2 regions of the Ruegeria sp. CDSA021 genome follow, and region 2 is predicted to be linked to the other one. Evidence: riboswitches for the same ligand, from Rfam matches in the RefSeq annotation. Region 2 holds a riboswitch; the other holds the start of a gene.
What was found. A riboswitch is a leader RNA that binds a small molecule or an ion and turns the genes downstream of it on or off. The one in region 2 is predicted to bind cobalamin.
Positions count from the first base shown of each region.

Region 1 (6,825 bases), on a different contig from region 2:
CGCTTGCCCATGTCCCAATCTCCTTAATGCGTTAATCCGGTCCTTTTCACCGATGGCCGGAAGACTAGCCGCGCCCGAGTGTTTTCCAAAAGGAAAAAAAACTGCAATTCCTCCCCCCTAGTCAGAACCAGGCAGAAACGGGCGGATGTGTCTATCGGCAATACCCCCAACCGGGGCCTTGCAGGTGGAAGTGATCGGCGTGCAAACGGTTGAAATCAGGGCCAAGAACCACACGAAACCAATCGCAGGCACCATACCAGATCTGTCGCAGAAACGCGGCCTCTGGGTCGTTGCCCTGCCAGTCAACCAGCAAGGTAAGCGTCCGACCGTCAGTGGTATCCAGCCCAACGATATCAATCGAGTCTGCGCGGGCGTGGCTGCTCCACCCACTGTTTTCGCCTTGCGCAGTGCGCATACGGCGGCAATTGTAACTGCCAATGTGGCGTATTCGGGCAATTTCAGTCCCAAGATGATCCCGCGCGGCGGGTTGCACCACGTGGTTTTCCCACATGGCCAGACGCAAGGTGGTGGCGCAGCTGGTTTCAACAGGCTGCAACCGCGCCGTGACCAGTTGCGACAGCAAACCTCGCCCGCTGACGCCGCAGTTCTGGTCGACGATCAAATCCTCCATCGCCGGGAATCGAACACCGGCCTCTGCCAAGGCAGCCCGGCACTGCCCCTCATCCGCCAGTGCGCGATCCAACTGCCACTTTGTGACCGGCGTCACCGGTGCGCTGATTTCCAAATCGCGTAAGGGATTCCAATGAATAGGCACTGGCGTCTTGGGATGTGCCAACAGCCACCATCCTCCTCCACCCAGCAGGATCGCCACGACCGCCAGCCTGAAAATGAAAGACGCCGCCGAGTACAGAAATCGGCGGCGTCCAGAGGTCTGCGTCATCGTATTACAGCGCTTAGTAGCGGTAATGTTCCGGCTTGTACGGACCTTCCGGCTTCACACCGATATAAGCGGCCTGATCTGCATCCATCTGGGTCAGCTTTACGCCGATGCGATCCAGATGCAGGCGGGCCACTTTTTCATCCAGATGCTTGGGCAGGATATAGACGTCGTTTTCGTACTGATCACCCTTGGTGAACAGCTCGATTTGCGCCAGAACCTGGTTGGTGAACGAAGCCGACATCACGAACGAGGGGTGCCCGGTGGCGTTGCCGAGGTTCAGCAGACGGCCTTCGGACAGCAGGATGATGCGGTTGCCCGAGGGCAGTTCGATCATGTCCACCTGTTCCTTGATGTTGGTCCATTTGTGGTTCTTCAGGCTGGCGACCTGGATTTCATTGTCAAAGTGACCAATGTTGCCGACGATGGCCATGTCCTTCATCGCACGCATGTGCTCGATGCGGATCACGTCCTTGTTGCCGGTGGTGGTGATGAAGATGTCGGCGCTGTCGATTTCATCTTCCAGCAGGGTCACTTCAAACCCGTCCATCGCGGCTTGCAGCGCGCAGATCGGGTCAACTTCGGTGACTTTCACACGGGCACCCGCGCCGCGCAGCGAAGCGGCCGAACCTTTGCCCACATCGCCGTAACCGCAAACCACGGCAACCTTACCGGCCATCATGGTGTCGGTGGCGCGGCGGATGCCATCGACCAGCGATTCCTTACAGCCGTATTTGTTGTCGAATTTCGACTTGGTGACGCTGTCGTTCACGTTGATCGCCGGGAAGGGCAGTTGGCCGTCCTTAACCAGCTGATACAGGCGGTTTACGCCAGTAGTTGTTTCCTCAGAGACGCCCTGAATCTGGTCACGCATCTTGGTGAACCAGCCCGGCGATGCTTCCATGCGTTTGGCGATCTGCTTCTTGATCACTTCTTCCTCTTCCGAACCCGGAACAGGGATAATGTCTTCGCCCGCTTCCGCGCGGGCACCCAGCAGGATGTACAGCGTCGCGTCGCCGCCATCGTCCAGGATCATGTTCGGGCCGTCTGCGAACAGGAAGGATTTGTCCAGATAATCCCAATGCTCTTCCAGCGTCTGACCTTTAATGGCGAAGACAGGAATGCCAGCCTCGGCAATTGCTGCCGCCGCGTGGTCCTGGGTCGAGAAGATGTTGCACGATGCCCAGCGCACATCCGCGCCCAGCGCAACCAGCGTCTCGATCAGAACAGCAGTCTGGATTGTCATGTGCAGCGATCCAACGATGCGCGCACCTGACAAAGGCTTGCTTTCGCCGTATTCCGCACGCAGGGACATCAGGCCCGGCATTTCGGTTTCAGCAATATCCAATTCCTTGCGACCGAACCCGGCCAGTGAAATGTCCTTAACGATATAGTCCCCGGCCATCAGGCGCTCCATTTTTCCGGTTAAACTCAGTCCCGGCTGCCCCTAGCATTCCTTGGGGCAGGTGGCAATGTCGATGGCTTCGGATCGAAGGTTATGGGCCGCTGTCAGCTTGGGGTGCCTTCAATTTTTACTTTTGGTATCGCTTCGAAAAAATCTGTGCCGACGGCAACAATACAACTAATGCCGTTCGCATTGGTGACCAGTACGGTATAACTTCCGGTTTCTTTTGAGGTCCAGACCTCCATCACCGAATGCGCGCCACGCGTTTTTTGCAGGCCGCCAAAGGCCAATTCCTCGGCGTAATTTTCCTGCAATTTGGCGATAATATCGTCGCGCTCTGCGCAATTCTTGGCAAAGGCGGGCGGGGCTGTGGCAGCCATACCAAAGGTCAATGCAAGGGCGAACAAACGCTTGAACATGACAAACTCCTTTCATTTCGCGTTTCGCTTGTGAGAGGAGCACACCGGGAGAAGCATGTGCCCCCCTCGGTTTTTATGTCGGGATCGGATGATGTTGTTTCAAAGCACGAATGCTCAAGAAAACGTTGGCAGCAAGTGATCCTGACAGGTAGATCATACCATAAAATTACGATTTTAATGTGTTCGACTTCACAAGGCATGGCAAAATGGCAACACAACCCCGAGCATGGCAGAGGATGCTGTCAGGCCGCAGGCTGGACCTGTTGGACCCAACCCCGGTCGATATCGAGATCGAAGATATCGCGCATGGGCTGGCCTTTGTGGCCCGCTGGAACGGGCAGACAAACGGTGAATTCGCCTATTCCGTAGCCGAACATTCTCTGCTGGTCGAAGAGATTTTTGGCCGCATTGCCTCCAAAGCCCCCGCTAAATGGCGATTGGCAGCCTTGTTACATGACGCACCGGAATATGTGATCGGCGATATGATCTCACCCGTCAAATCCGCTGTAGGCCCGGACTATGGCGCACTGGATGACCGGTTGGCGGCGGCGATCCATATCCGATTCGGGTTGCCTGCTGAAGTGCCGAAGACGATCAAACGACAGATCAAGAAAGCCGACAAGATCAGCGCCTGGATGGAGGCCACCCAAATCGCGGGATTCTCTGAGCCAGAAGCGACCAAGTTCTTCGGTCGCCCGGATAAGGCGGTGATGGAGGGGTTGAGGATTACGCTGCGCCCGCCGGTCAAGGTGCGAGAGGCGTATATGGAACGACATGCGGCGTTAATAGCTTTTCTATAGAAAACCAATTTCAACCAATGTCCGGGTTGCACCCAAAGCTACCGAGATGATGCGGGGTAACGATTGACTGTGTTGACGATGTTGCAAGGGGATTCCATCAATACCGTCTAGGGTGATCTGTGGCACGAAGAGCACCACAGATCGTCAATTTCACGCCTAAGTGGCTGCGTTATGCAAACGGTTGGCGAACACGCCTTTGTCGGTCAGATCACGCAAGCTTTTCGCGCCTGCCAGAGCTGCCAGATCGGCCAACGGTTCGATCAGAATGACTAGCAGATACGCCACCCCAAAGCTGGTTACAGCTGTAAGGTTCTCGCTGCCGAAGCCTTGACCGTAAATCGCCCAGAAAGCCACCCAAGCCACAACACCACCCTGATAGACCGCTGACATCTTTAGTACGTCCAAGTACCGCAGATCGACATATGCAGTCGTCGATGGAATAACTTTCTTTGCCAGCGCGTCCACTGCAAAGAGCGGGAACAGCAGAGTGGAGATGTTCACAAAATACATTGGCAAATCAGTTGGGGCGAAAAGGAAACCCTGGATCGCCAAACCACCCGCAAGACCGAGGGCCGCAGGCCCGGAACCAAGTAGCAAAAACAGTGTCGTACCAAGGATTATGTGCACTTCGGAGATTCCAACAGCGAAGTGTGGCAAGATTTCAAAGAAGATGAACACCCCAAAAGCGGCAATGACAGACCGAACGCCAAATGAGACGACGGAGTGGGTTTGGAGATCATCATTGATCACTTTCAAGGAATAGCCCGCAGCGGCAGCAGCCGTCCCATAGGCGAGGGCCATTTTCGCGCCGTCAACGACGCCAGGTTCGATATGCATAGTAGAGTTCCTTTCGCGTCCACCCGACGCAGAAAAAGGGCCAGAAAATTCCGGCGGTTGCGTAAAGATGGTTGGTATCCTGACTCGTAGCCTTGAAAACTATGACTACTTACAGTTGCGGGGGCAGTCCGGGCTTTTACCTGGTTCCCAATTAAGACCTCCTCTCGAAGGTCACCATCGTCGCTACACTACACAAGCTAAGGTTCGGAGCAAGGCTTGATTGCGGCGCTTAGGCATTTGCCAGCGGCAGATGAAGCGGAAATTAGGTTGGTGAATATGAAAATCCGCTTTGCCCCGCAAAGCAGACTTAATCCGTGTCCTCAGAGCAGAATCTTGGTTCAGATTGAAACCAATTCGCCACTCGTCACCGCGGGCTACGCTTCGCCAAAATACGCTGCAACGTCCTGCGATGCATGTTCAGCCGGCGTGCGGTCTCCGACACGTTCCGGTCGCACAGTTCGTAGACCCGCTGAATATGCTCCCAGCGCACGCGATCCGCGCTCATGGGGTTTTCCGGCGGTGGCGGCAGTTCGTCGCCCTTGGCCAGCAGCGCATTGGTGATGTCGGTGGCATCGGCGGGTTTGGACAGGTAATCGGTTGCACCGATCTTGACGGCCGCTACGGCAGTGGCAATCGCGCCATATCCGGTCAGAACAACAACCCGGCTGTCGGGGCGCTTTTCCCGCAGCACTTCGACAACATCCAACCCGTTGCCGTCTTCCAGCCGCAAATCCACAACCGCGTAAGCGGGCGGGCGGGCGGTAGAAATGGCGCGGCCTGCGGCAACGGAACCGGCGGTTTCAACTTCGAATCCGCGCTTTTCCATGGCCTTGGCCAGACGTCTCAGAAACGGCTCGTCATCATCTACCAAAAGCAGGGACTTGTCAGGGCCGATATCAAGCTGAGAACTGTCTGCCATATGTTAGGTCTTTCCGTTATTTCATGCCTTTGGCTTGGGTATGAGTAATAGCAGCGCAGGAACAAAGGTCAAACAACCTTGTCACGATGCGGCCTGATCCAGAAAGCACCCAACCTTGTCCGCCATCTGCTCGGCCGTGTCATCGCGCTTGAAAAACTCAAGAAAACCGTGCTCGGGCGTGACCAGATAGGTGAAGGTGGAATGATCGACCAAATAAAACTCGTCGCTTTTGTCATGGGCCTTGTAATAGGTTTTGTAGGCTTTGCTAGCTGCTTTCACTTGCTCGGGCGAGCCGGTCAGCGCGATGGTTTTGCCGCCGAGGTTGAATGCATAGTCGGCCATCACTTCGGGCGTGTCGCGATCCGGATCAATTGAGATGAACAGCGGCGTCACCGATTGCCCGCGTTCAGCCAGAATATCGACGGCCTCGGCGTTGCGCGACATGTCGAAAGGGCAGACATCGGGGCAGAACGTATAACCGAAATAAACCAGCGTCGGTTCAGTGATCACGTCTGCGTCAGTGACCGTCTCACCCTTGCCGTTGACCAGCTCAAAGGGTCCGCCGATTGCTGCGGTTCCTCCGGCGATCTGGCTGGACCGGCACTGCGCGAACTGATCGCCAGTGCCACCACCACGCGTCAGAAGCCACATGGCCCCAAGGCCAATTACCAGTACAACAGCTGCAAGAATTGCGTATAGACGGGTCATTTCAGTTTTCCGGTCGCAAGGGGGTTGTTGATCGCTTCGGCTGGGACACCTATCAAGATGATCAGCCTTTGCAACAGGACATAAAGAACCGATGGCAGAATCCAATCAGACTTTTTGGCGCGGCCAGGAACGGAGCAGCTGGATTCGCCTGCGCACCCTGATCCTGTTGCGATGGGTGGCCATCATCGGCCAGTTCACTGCCATCACCGTTGCCCAGCAATATTATGACGTGCAGCTGCATCTGGGCCTGTGCTATCTGGCCATCGGCATTTCGGTCATGAGCAATTTTACGGCCATTTTGTTGTTCCCGCAGAACAAGCGCCTGACCGAGTTTGAAAATTTCTTGATGATCCTGTTTGATCTGCTGCAGCTGTCGATACTGCTGTATCTGACGGGGGGCTTGAACAATCCGTTTGCGCTGCTTCTGTTGGGGCCGGTTACAATTTCTGCCAATGTCATGAGCACCCGGTCGACCCTGATCGTTGGGGCTGTGGCGATTGTTCTGACCACGCTGCTGGCCGAGTTTCACCTGCCACTGCGCACCAATCTGGGGCTGGTTCTGGATATTCCGGATATTCTGCTGTTCGGCAATTGGGCCGCAATCGTCATCGCTATCGTTTTTATCGGAGCCTACTCCCACCGCGTCAGCTCTGAAGTTCAGTCCATGTCCGAAGCATTGGCTGCAACGCATATGGCGTTGGCGCGCGAACAGAAGCTTACCGACCTGGGCGGCGTTGTTGCCGCCGCCGCGCATGAGTTGGGCACTCCCTTGGCAACCATAAAACTGACCAGCGCGGAATTGATCGAGGAACTGGATGATCGCCCGGATCTGATAGAAG
Region 1 is NZ_JBXWQJ010000011.1:160,145-166,969, reverse strand. It holds gene AC2FLD_RS15685 (DUF2853 family protein) at 1-11, opposite strand, end outside; gene AC2FLD_RS15680 (extensin-like domain-containing protein) at 152-901, opposite strand; gene ahcY (adenosylhomocysteinase) at 915-2,303, opposite strand; gene AC2FLD_RS15670 (hypothetical protein) at 2,408-2,722, opposite strand; gene AC2FLD_RS15665 (HD domain-containing protein) at 2,929-3,522, shown strand; gene AC2FLD_RS15660 (energy-coupling factor ABC transporter permease) at 3,679-4,359, opposite strand; cobalamin riboswitch at 4,412-4,553, opposite strand; gene AC2FLD_RS15655 (ActR/PrrA/RegA family redox response regulator transcription factor) at 4,724-5,278, opposite strand; gene AC2FLD_RS15650 (SCO family protein) at 5,360-5,986, opposite strand; gene regB (sensor histidine kinase RegB) at 6,078-6,825, shown strand, end outside.
Region 1: another riboswitch for cobalamin. It lies ahead of AC2FLD_RS15660 (energy-coupling factor ABC transporter permease); the one in region 2 lies ahead of AC2FLD_RS14605 (hypothetical protein).

Region 2 (9,551 bases):
CAGGACATGGTGCGCCTGCTCGCCGATGCCCATCGTCAGACCCGTGACGCAGTAGCCAAACCTGTCGCGCAAGTGTCAGACGCCATGCATAGCTATTTCAGCTTCTGCCTGCCAGATCGCGGGCTGGCTCTGGCTGCCGCTGCTCAGGCCTCTGCAGTGCGCCCTTTCTTGCACGGTTCCGCGTTGGAAGAGTTACCGCTTCTGTCAGCCGTTGCACCGGCCAAAAGCGGCGGACGCGCTGGCCCCCGACATTATACAAATGTACCGGCGGGGCAAATATGCCTTCGCCATGTTGCCGACCTGTATCCGTATAGCAATGAGTTGCGGGCGATCCAGATCAATGGTGCAGAATTGCTGGATTGGCTTGAAATGTCGGCAAGCGTGTTCAACCAGCTTGCGCCCGATTTCGAAACGGATCTGATCAACCCCGAGCGGGCCGGATATAATTTCGACGTCATCTTTGGACTGTCCTATCAAATCGATCTGTCGCAACCTGCACGTTTCGACGTCGAAGGACGGGTGATCGACCCAGACAACAGGCGGGTTCGTGATCTGCAAATTGGTGGCCAATCCGTTCCTCCCACACAAAGGTTTGTACTGGCTTGCAACAATTATCGCACCAGCGGAGGGGGGCATTTTCCTGCGGCATCCGCAGCCCAGCATATCAATCTGCCGCCTCTCGATATCAAGGACCTGGTGCGGGATTATCTGTCTGATCGCCTTCCTCCCGATCCAATAACACGGCACCCCTATCCGTTTACATTGGCAGCCCAAGCGGGCACAAAAACCGTACTTCGAACAGGTCCGGGTGCCCTTAAACACATTGATGAATTGCTCAAGTTCGATCCCAAGGTGCTCAGCCCAGATAACACAGGATTCGAGCGTATCCATCTGACGTTCTGACGGGTTGTCTTTTTCCTCTGCCTTCCCTATATCCAGAGTCGAGAGGTTGGCGCGGGCGAGCGCCTCGCCAACCTGGTCAGGTCCGGAAGGAAGCAGCCACAACGAGCCCCGCTTGGGTCGATGTCCAACCTCTCACTTCATGAACGTTAGCCGCAGGAGGGCTTTATGATTGTAACAAAAACCCTTCGGGCAGCACGGTTCTGATCTCACAATACCAGCCGACTGCCTGAACACATGACCCGGGGATGCGCGATCGCCATCCGTTGGGATTGCTGTTTCTGACAACAGGCAGACCAATGCATTCTTCTCTTTCGGACCTGGGATGGTCCTCTCATTTTGCCGCGCAACACGCGGCTCATCCTTCGTGCACGCCTTTTCGCATCGCTTCTGTTCATCGGGACCGCCTGATCGGGCTGAACCCAGAGGGCGAATTTCAACTGCTGACCCCTGATCAATCGACCGGTAGCTATGCCGTCGGAGACTGGGTTCTCACTGACAACGACAAACGCGTTCACCATCTGCTCGACCGGCGCAGCCTACTGCAACGACGAGCTGCAGGTACAGGTGCTGCGACGCAACTGATCGCAGCCAATGTCGATGTGCTGTTCATCGTCAGTTCGTGCAACGCAGATTTCAACCCGCCCCGGCTAGAGCGTTATCTGGCGCTTGCGCATCAAGCAGGATGTTACCCAGTCATTGTCCTGACAAAGGCTGACAAATCTAATGACCCCAAGCGTTTCTCAGGACAGGTGCAGGCCCTGGACCCGTATCTGACAGTTCTGGCAATCAACGCACTGGACCCAGCGGAAATTGAAACGGTTCTGTCCTGGTGTCCTAAAGGCCAGACGGGCGCGCTGGTTGGGTCGTCAGGTGTTGGCAAGACGACACTGTCCAACGCCTTGACCGATCAAGATCTTGCCACGTCAGGTATTCGAGAGGACGACGCTCGCGGTCGGCACACAACTACGGCACGCGCATTACATCGGATGCGCAACGGCGGCTGGCTGATCGACACGCCTGGAATGCGCGCTTTGCGCTTGCTGGACGCTCAGGACGGTATCGACGAAGTTTTTTCAGACCTCACCGAACTTGGCCTGAACTGCCGCTTTTCAGATTGTCAGCACGACTCCGAGCCAGGCTGCGCGGTACAGCAGGCAATCAACCAAGGCGTGCTTGATCCTGCCCGCTTGGATCGTTGGCGAAAACTTCGGCGCGAAGATCAGCGCAACTCGGAAACTGTCGCCCAATCCCGGGCGCGGGACAAAGCGTTTGGTAAGATGGTGCGGGGTGTCATGCAGGAACAAAAACTGCGCAAAGGGCGATAGCTGGAAGGTGTACGTCAATTCGTGTGCCGCGCCTGGTCAAGCGATCAGGCGCGGCCATACTGCCGCATTGCGCCGGGCAAATGCTCCGATATGGCCAATCTCCGGCAATCCGAAATCATCAGACCTAAGCAGGTGCCGCTTAGCCTCGGTGCCATAAAGGTCGGCAAGCCGCCAGACCGCTTCTGGCGGGACCATCTGGTCGTCTTCGAAAGTGAACAAGTCCACGGGTGTACGAGAGCCGTCCCAACGCGTCTCCGGAAGGTATTGTCCGATTTCAGGCACATAACTCAAAGGTGCCGTGCACCATTTGCGCCATTGCCAGTAGACCGAGGCCGGCAAGTCCGCGCCAAACCCGATTGCCTTTCCCGGCAGATAGCCCAGCGCTTTTACCAGCAATGGCGCGTGCCCATACCAGAACACACCGGCCAATCCTCGATAAGGCCACGGGTGATCGCTCAGGGTCACAAGCCCCGAACACACGGAAATCATTCGATCGATCAGATCAATATCCGGCTGAACCGGCCCCAGCATCGCACCTACCGAATGACCAATTGTCCACTGCTGCGCATCAGGATAGCGCATGCGCATTTCCGTCCGCGCCGCTGGCATGTCGATCAAAGCCCAATCCGCCATTGTCGCACGCGCATCCTTCATACGGCCGGTCAGAGAATGCCCGAAATCCCGATAGTCATAAGTCAGGCACGCCATGCCTCGCTCTGCAGCCAGCCAACGTGCGAAGTGGCGATAATAGTCGCGCGGCACACCTGTTGCGCTGTTCAGAACAACCACGGTCTCGGGTTCTGTGATCGGTCGGTACAGCCGCGCTGATAAGGTCGTCGACCCGGACGGAAAGAGGAAATCTTCGGTCAAAACCGCCTGCTCTGTGTCCAACATGATCCCTGACCTTGCGCTGAAAATTGACTTGCTTACCTTCAATGGTGAAAACTCTACGCGGGAACTTTCCACCCATCCAGCATGACCAAACGTCGGGCGAAAAGATCAGCTTGACTCGGCACCGGGTCAGACGCTAGCGGTTGTGTGATGGTTCCTGTCCCCCACAAGGGGTCGGGATGAAAAGGGAACACGGTGCGGTTCAGCCTGGTCATTCGGGCGCAAACCAAATCCGCGACTGCCCCCGCAACTGTAAGCGGTGAGCAATGCCAAAACACCACTGGCCCCTGGGGCTGGGAAGGTCGGCAAAGCCAAGACCCGCAAGTCAGGAGACCTGCCATCGGAATTGAAACCGAAACTCGGGCGGGGTGTCCGGGCAGGTCCTGACTGCACTTTGCCGTCCCACCTGACCCGATCTTCCTGTCCAACACGCGCGGAGGGCGCAGGATGATCTGGAAGACAAAGACACATGAATACAGCGCAACAGTATGTCAGCGGACAGGCAAAACCTGCCCTGCCTTGGCGCGACTTGCGCGCTCGGTTTCCGAGGCTATGACTCAGGCCACAGCGGCCACAGGCGACGAATTCGAGTTTGATGGCGGCAGTGAATTGGCGCATTGCGCGGAAGGGTGCCACGCAACCGTTCGAGCTCAATCAGACAGAATTCGCATCTTTTGCGGCACACAGTCTGAAGTTCAGCCCGAGGACCTGAACGCGTACGCCGATCTGATCTTTGGGAATACGTTCACCACCTTGCCATCCGGCCTCATTGCAGACCCACCCTGCGCGATGATCGAGGTTGTAACGCTGCGGCCCCGCAAACCCGTGCACGCGCCTGAACATCTTTCGGCCTAAGACTACACGACCTGAGTCTGAAATTCCCGTGCCGCCCAGGCCAGTTGGGCATCTGTTTCCACTGCACAGGGACGCAACACCCGCAAACGCTCAAGGGCCTTGTCTGCCCGCTCGCCGCATTCGACCATCAGCCTCAGGACAACCATCCCCGACCTGCCGCAGCCGCCCCGACAATGCACCAGCACCCGGCCTCCTCCAGCCAGGGCGTGCCGGGCGGCGGCGCTGACGCCGGGCCATGCCTCTTCAACTGCTGCAGTAGGTGCACCAAAGTCTTCGATCGGCAGATGCACCCACCGGCTCGCGCGGCTTTGGATATCGCTGCCGAAATCCTGCGCCCCATGCTGAAGCAGCTCGACATCCGTTGTCATTGAAACAACAAGCCCCGGCTTCCATGCCGCAATCGTTTCAAGATCACCCCCGTAATCACCACCGCGTCCGGGCATCGACGTCAGGGCAAGCGTTCCCCCTGCGACTTGCAAAGCATAGATAACCAGCTGCGACATGAACCTGTGTCCTCCACCCAGAACTCGTTACAAATATGAGTCTTTAAATCTGTTGGAACAGCTTAGTGCGAAACCGGCCGGTTTCTAAATCAAAAATCATCGCGCCATGCTGTGGACGTAAACGACAGCGGCCACTACGCTGTGCCGAAGCCCCGAATCCGACCGAGAAAACATGACCGACACTCCCAGCCCCGCCTATCAGGTTCTCGCCCGCAAATATCGCCCGGAAACCTTTGCCGATCTGGTGGGCCAGGATGCCATGGTGCGCACCCTGAAAAACGCATTCGAAGCGGACCGGATTGCGCAGGCTTTCATCATGACCGGCATTCGCGGCACCGGTAAAACCACCACCGCGCGGATCATCGCCAAGGGCATGAACTGCATCGGTCCCGACGGCGCTGGCAGCCCAACGACCGAACCTTGCGGCCAATGCGAACATTGCGTGGCGATCATGGAAGGCCGCCATGTCGATGTGATGGAGATGGACGCCGCCAGCCGAACCGGTGTGAACGACATCCGCGAGATCATCGACAGTGTCCGCTATCGCGCCGCCAGCGCACGTTACAAGATCTACATTATCGACGAGGTTCACATGCTCTCGACCAGCGCCTTCAACGCGCTGCTCAAGACGCTTGAGGAACCGCCTGAGCATGTGAAATTCATCTTCGCAACCACCGAAATCCGCAAAGTGCCTGTCACGGTTCTGTCCCGCTGTCAGCGCTTTGATTTGCGCCGGATTGAACCAGAGGACATGATCGGCCTTCTGCAAAAGATCGCGGCTGCCGAAAACGCTCAGATCGCCGAAGATGCTCTGGCGCTGATCACCCGCGCAGCAGAAGGATCGGCAAGGGATGCAACCTCGCTGCTGGATCAGGCAATTTCGCACGGGGCAGGTGAAACCACGGCCGAACAGGTCCGCGCAATGCTGGGACTTGCGGACCGTGGCCGCGTTCTGGACCTGATGGACATGATCCTGCGTGGCGATGCCGCTGGCGCGCTGACGGAACTGAGCGGACAATACGCAGAAGGCGCAGACCCTTTAGCCGTCTTGCGCGATCTGGCCGAAATCACGCATTGGGTGTCCGTCGTAAAGATCACGCCCGACGCCGCCGAAGACCCGACTGTTTCGCCGGATGAACGGAGCCGTGGCCAGCACATGGCAGAGGCCCTGCCGATGCGTGTCCTGACCCGAATGTGGCAGATGCTGCTGAAGGCGCTTGAAGAAGTCTCTGCCGCGCCCAATGCCATGATGGCCGCTGAGATGGCTGTTATCCGCCTGACCCATGTGGCCGATCTGCCCAGCCCTGAAGAATTGATCAAACGGTTGCAGGACGCCCCGCCACCTCCGGCTGGTGGACCTGGTGGCGGCGCTTCGGTGTCCCGGCAGGGCGCAGTGCCTGTGCAGGCCAGCGCGGCCCCGGCACCTGCATACGCATCGCCCCCACGCGGCCCAAGCGGCGCGCCCGTTGCCGCATTGGCACAGGATGTCCAGACGGCCCTGGCCCGGTATCCGACCTTTGAACATGTGGTCGAACTGATCCGCACCAACCGCGACGTAAAGCTTCTGGTCGAAGTGGAAAACGGCGTGCGGCTGGTGTCTTATCAACCTGGCCGGATCGAATTCACCCCCGCCGCGCAGGCACCGACCGACCTGGCGCCCCGGTTGGGTTCTGCCCTGCAACGCTGGACCGGAAACCGGTGGGCTGTGTCGATAGTCTCGAACGGGGATGCACCGACGATTGCGGAAATTCGGGACGAGGCCGAGCTGGCCCTGAAAGCCGAAGCTGAACAACACCCTCTGGTTCAGGCTGTGCTTGCTCAATTTCCCAAGGCAAAGATCACAAAAATCGAGACGCCAGAGCAACGCGCTGCCCAAGTCGAAACCGAAGCGCTTCCCGAAGTCGAAGATGAATGGGACCCGTTCGAGGAAGACTGACCCGAAAGCGCTCGATCCCGTGTCGCAAACGAAGCAGATTGACACTTCAAACGATTACACCCTTCCATGATGTTAGGGAGGGATTGCATGCGAACGTCACCACTGCACCCACGTTTCGGATTGGTCGTTCACGACCTGGATCTGCGCGACGTCACCAAACAGCGTTATTTTCCGGAAATTCGGCAAGCGTTCGAAACCCATTCTGCGCTCTTGTTTCCTGCGCAATCGATATCTGACGCGGATCACATGCGTCTTGCCGAACTTTTTGGGCCATTGGAAAACCGGGAAGCCATGGCAGCGGGTCGCGATATTGAGTTTCAGCTTCCCGAGCTGACAAACAAGACCAAGGATGGACTGCGTGCGAAAGACGATTTGCGCCTGTTGGACTTGCAGGCCAACATGTTGTGGCACACGGACAGCACGTTCCTGCCGACGCCGGCGCTGATCAACATGCTAACTGCGAAAGTCGTACCTCCATCCGGCGGTGAAACAGAACTCGCGTCGACGCGTGCCGCTTGGGCGGATATGCCAGATCATCTGAAATCCGCCCTCAAGGATGCCATCATCTGGCATCGGTTGTCACATTCCCGATCAAAGATTTCAGCCGACCTCGCTGCGCTGCCGAAAATGACGCGATGGCCGGATCGCCCATGGCGCGCAATCTGGGCAAATCCAGTGACCGGAGAAGAAGCCTTGTTCATCGCCTCGCACGCCTTTGCCATCGAAGGAATGGGGCATGAAGAAAGCCAAACCCTGCTGGACGAAGCCATCGCGTTCTGCACACAGCCCGAATATGTCTATTCGCACCAATGGTCAGTCGGAGAGGTTCTGATCTGGGATGAACGCGCAACGATGCATCGCGGCCGTCCCTGGGACTACAACCATCCAAGAACGCTGAAATCTATTTGTAGCTCTGTAACCGAGTCTGATGGTTTAAACGCAGTTCGTGTGGTTTGAAAAACCATCCCTCCCGCGCCCGCTTCGAGTCATCGGTCATGCCAAAGGGCTCTCCGACCGGCGGGACAACTCTTGTGCCACGCGGCTGCGGCCCGTATCTAGAACCCAAACAGAGACACAGGAGAATACCAATGCTGAAAGGACTCGGCGGGCTTGGCGGTCTGGGCGACATGGCCAAGATGATGAAATCCGCGCAGGATCTGCAAACGAAAATGACCGAAATGCAGGAAGAGCTGAACAACATGATGGTTGTCGGTGAATCCGGGGCTGGCTTGGTCAAGGCAACTGCAACGGCCAAGGGCGACCTGAAAGGTCTGGACATCGACCCGTCCATTTTTAACGGCGACGACAAGGAAGTGGTCGAAGACCTGATCCTGGCCGCGATCAAGGATGCCCAATCCAAAGCGACTGAGCGTTCTCAGGAGGAAATGGCAAAACTGACCGAAGGCATGGGCTTGCCCGCAGACATCAAGCTGCCGTTCTGATAGACACTCCTGACGACCCAGAGGCCGGGCCCGCTTGCCCGGCCCATTTGCAGGAGCGTGCGGATTGAGTTCCAACAACGACATAGACAATCTGATCGAACTGATGGCCAAGCTGCCCGGCCTCGGCCCCCGTTCGGCCCGTCGCGCCGTTCTGCATCTGATCCGCAAACGTGCCCTTCTGCTGACGCCCTTATCTGATGCCATGCAGCAGGTCGCCATTACCGCTCGTGAATGCCTGAATTGCGGTAACGTGGGCACCACCGACATCTGCGATATCTGCGACAATGAGGCCCGCGCGACCGGAGAGCTGTGCGTGGTCGAGGATGTTGCCGACCTTTGGGCGATGGAACGCGCGGCTGTTTTCAAAGGTCGCTACCACGTTCTTGGCGGCACATTGTCTGCGCTGGACGGGGTTGGCCCGGATGAATTGCGCATTCCCCGTCTCAGGGATCGGGTGACTTCCGAGGGTATCACCGAAATCATTCTGGCGCTGAATGCGACCGTCGACGGCCAGACCACCGCCCATTACATTGCAGACCAACTGGAGGGTCAGGTACGCCTGACCTCACTGGCGCAGGGTGTGCCGATTGGCGGTGAGTTGGATTATCTGGATGACGGGACGATTACGGCGGCACTCAGGGCGCGGAAGGAACTGTAGCTCAATTTCCCAGTTCTCTTTTTCGCGCTGCCTTTGCGCTAGTCGGCGCCAGCGCAGCGCACGGCGCTCGCTCAAATATCGCGGTACCTACCTTGACAGCGGTATAGTTATTGGATGAGTTGCTTTCTGTTAATTTCACGGATTATCAAACACGATGAAACACTTAGCGTTGTTTGCAATTGTTGGTGCTTTCGCCTCGCCCATTGCCGCTGAAACTCTCTACTTATACGAAGACACCCACGATCTACCGCCGCCATACAAACAATGGCGGAGCGCAATTCCGGAAGACAAAAGAAATGATGAACAAACAGACAGGCACGTCTATGTTCGCGGCGAAGGCAAGTACGGCGATTTTTTCGGCGTTCTATACGTTGATTGCATTAACCCTAAATACTCCTAATGGTTAGCTGTCGGAGGGTCGCTGAATTCAGAAGACGTTCCGAACCAGGCAATTGTTAACCTGAGAATTGAGATATGTTCCAGCGGCGAGGAGACCTGACACGGCCCCTTGGAAATTAATAGATTGTCTAACTTCTACGATAATTTACAATGACATAAATAGATTGTCTGATTTGTGGATGTGCTATGACCCGCCTTCTTGCCCTTACCTTCGCTGCCTTCACCACCACCTCTGCTCTCGCACAAGACCTCATCGACAAGGGCTTTGTCGAAGGCTGGAACATCATGATGGACCCCGCACTTGGCAACGGGTGCCTGATCCAGACGGTGTATCAGGATCTCTCGGTGGTGCGCCTTGGCTATGACGCGCTTGGCAATCGCGGGTATTTCGCCGTTTACAACAAGGCTTGGGGCGACATCAAACAAGGCGAGAGCTATCCGATCCGGTTTGAGCTGGACGGCAAAAGCTATGACGCGACTGCGATTGGGTTCAACGAACGAGACGTACCGGGCGCGACGGTGTTTTTCACCGATCGAAGCTTTGTGAACGCCATCGCACAGAACAAAACGATGACCGTTTACAACCCCGCAGGTGAAGTGGTGATGGCCATCGACCTCAAAGGGACCGCCAAAGCGCTG
Region 2 is NZ_JBXWQJ010000010.1:125,802-135,352, reverse strand. It holds gene AC2FLD_RS14625 (bifunctional 2',3'-cyclic-nucleotide 2'-phosphodiesterase/3'-nucleotidase) at 1-903, shown strand, start outside; RNA gene ffs (signal recognition particle sRNA small type) at 943-1,041, shown strand; gene rsgA (ribosome small subunit-dependent GTPase A) at 1,200-2,228, shown strand; gene AC2FLD_RS14610 (alpha/beta hydrolase family protein) at 2,265-3,122, opposite strand; cobalamin riboswitch at 3,254-3,475, shown strand; gene AC2FLD_RS14605 (hypothetical protein) at 3,567-3,974, shown strand; gene AC2FLD_RS14600 (protein-tyrosine phosphatase family protein) at 3,977-4,477, opposite strand; gene AC2FLD_RS14595 (DNA polymerase III subunit gamma/tau) at 4,650-6,413, shown strand; gene AC2FLD_RS14590 (TauD/TfdA dioxygenase family protein) at 6,501-7,370, shown strand; gene AC2FLD_RS14585 (YbaB/EbfC family nucleoid-associated protein) at 7,502-7,855, shown strand; gene recR (recombination mediator RecR) at 7,920-8,513, shown strand; gene AC2FLD_RS14575 (hypothetical protein) at 8,668-8,913, shown strand; gene AC2FLD_RS14570 (hypothetical protein) at 9,099-9,551, shown strand, end outside.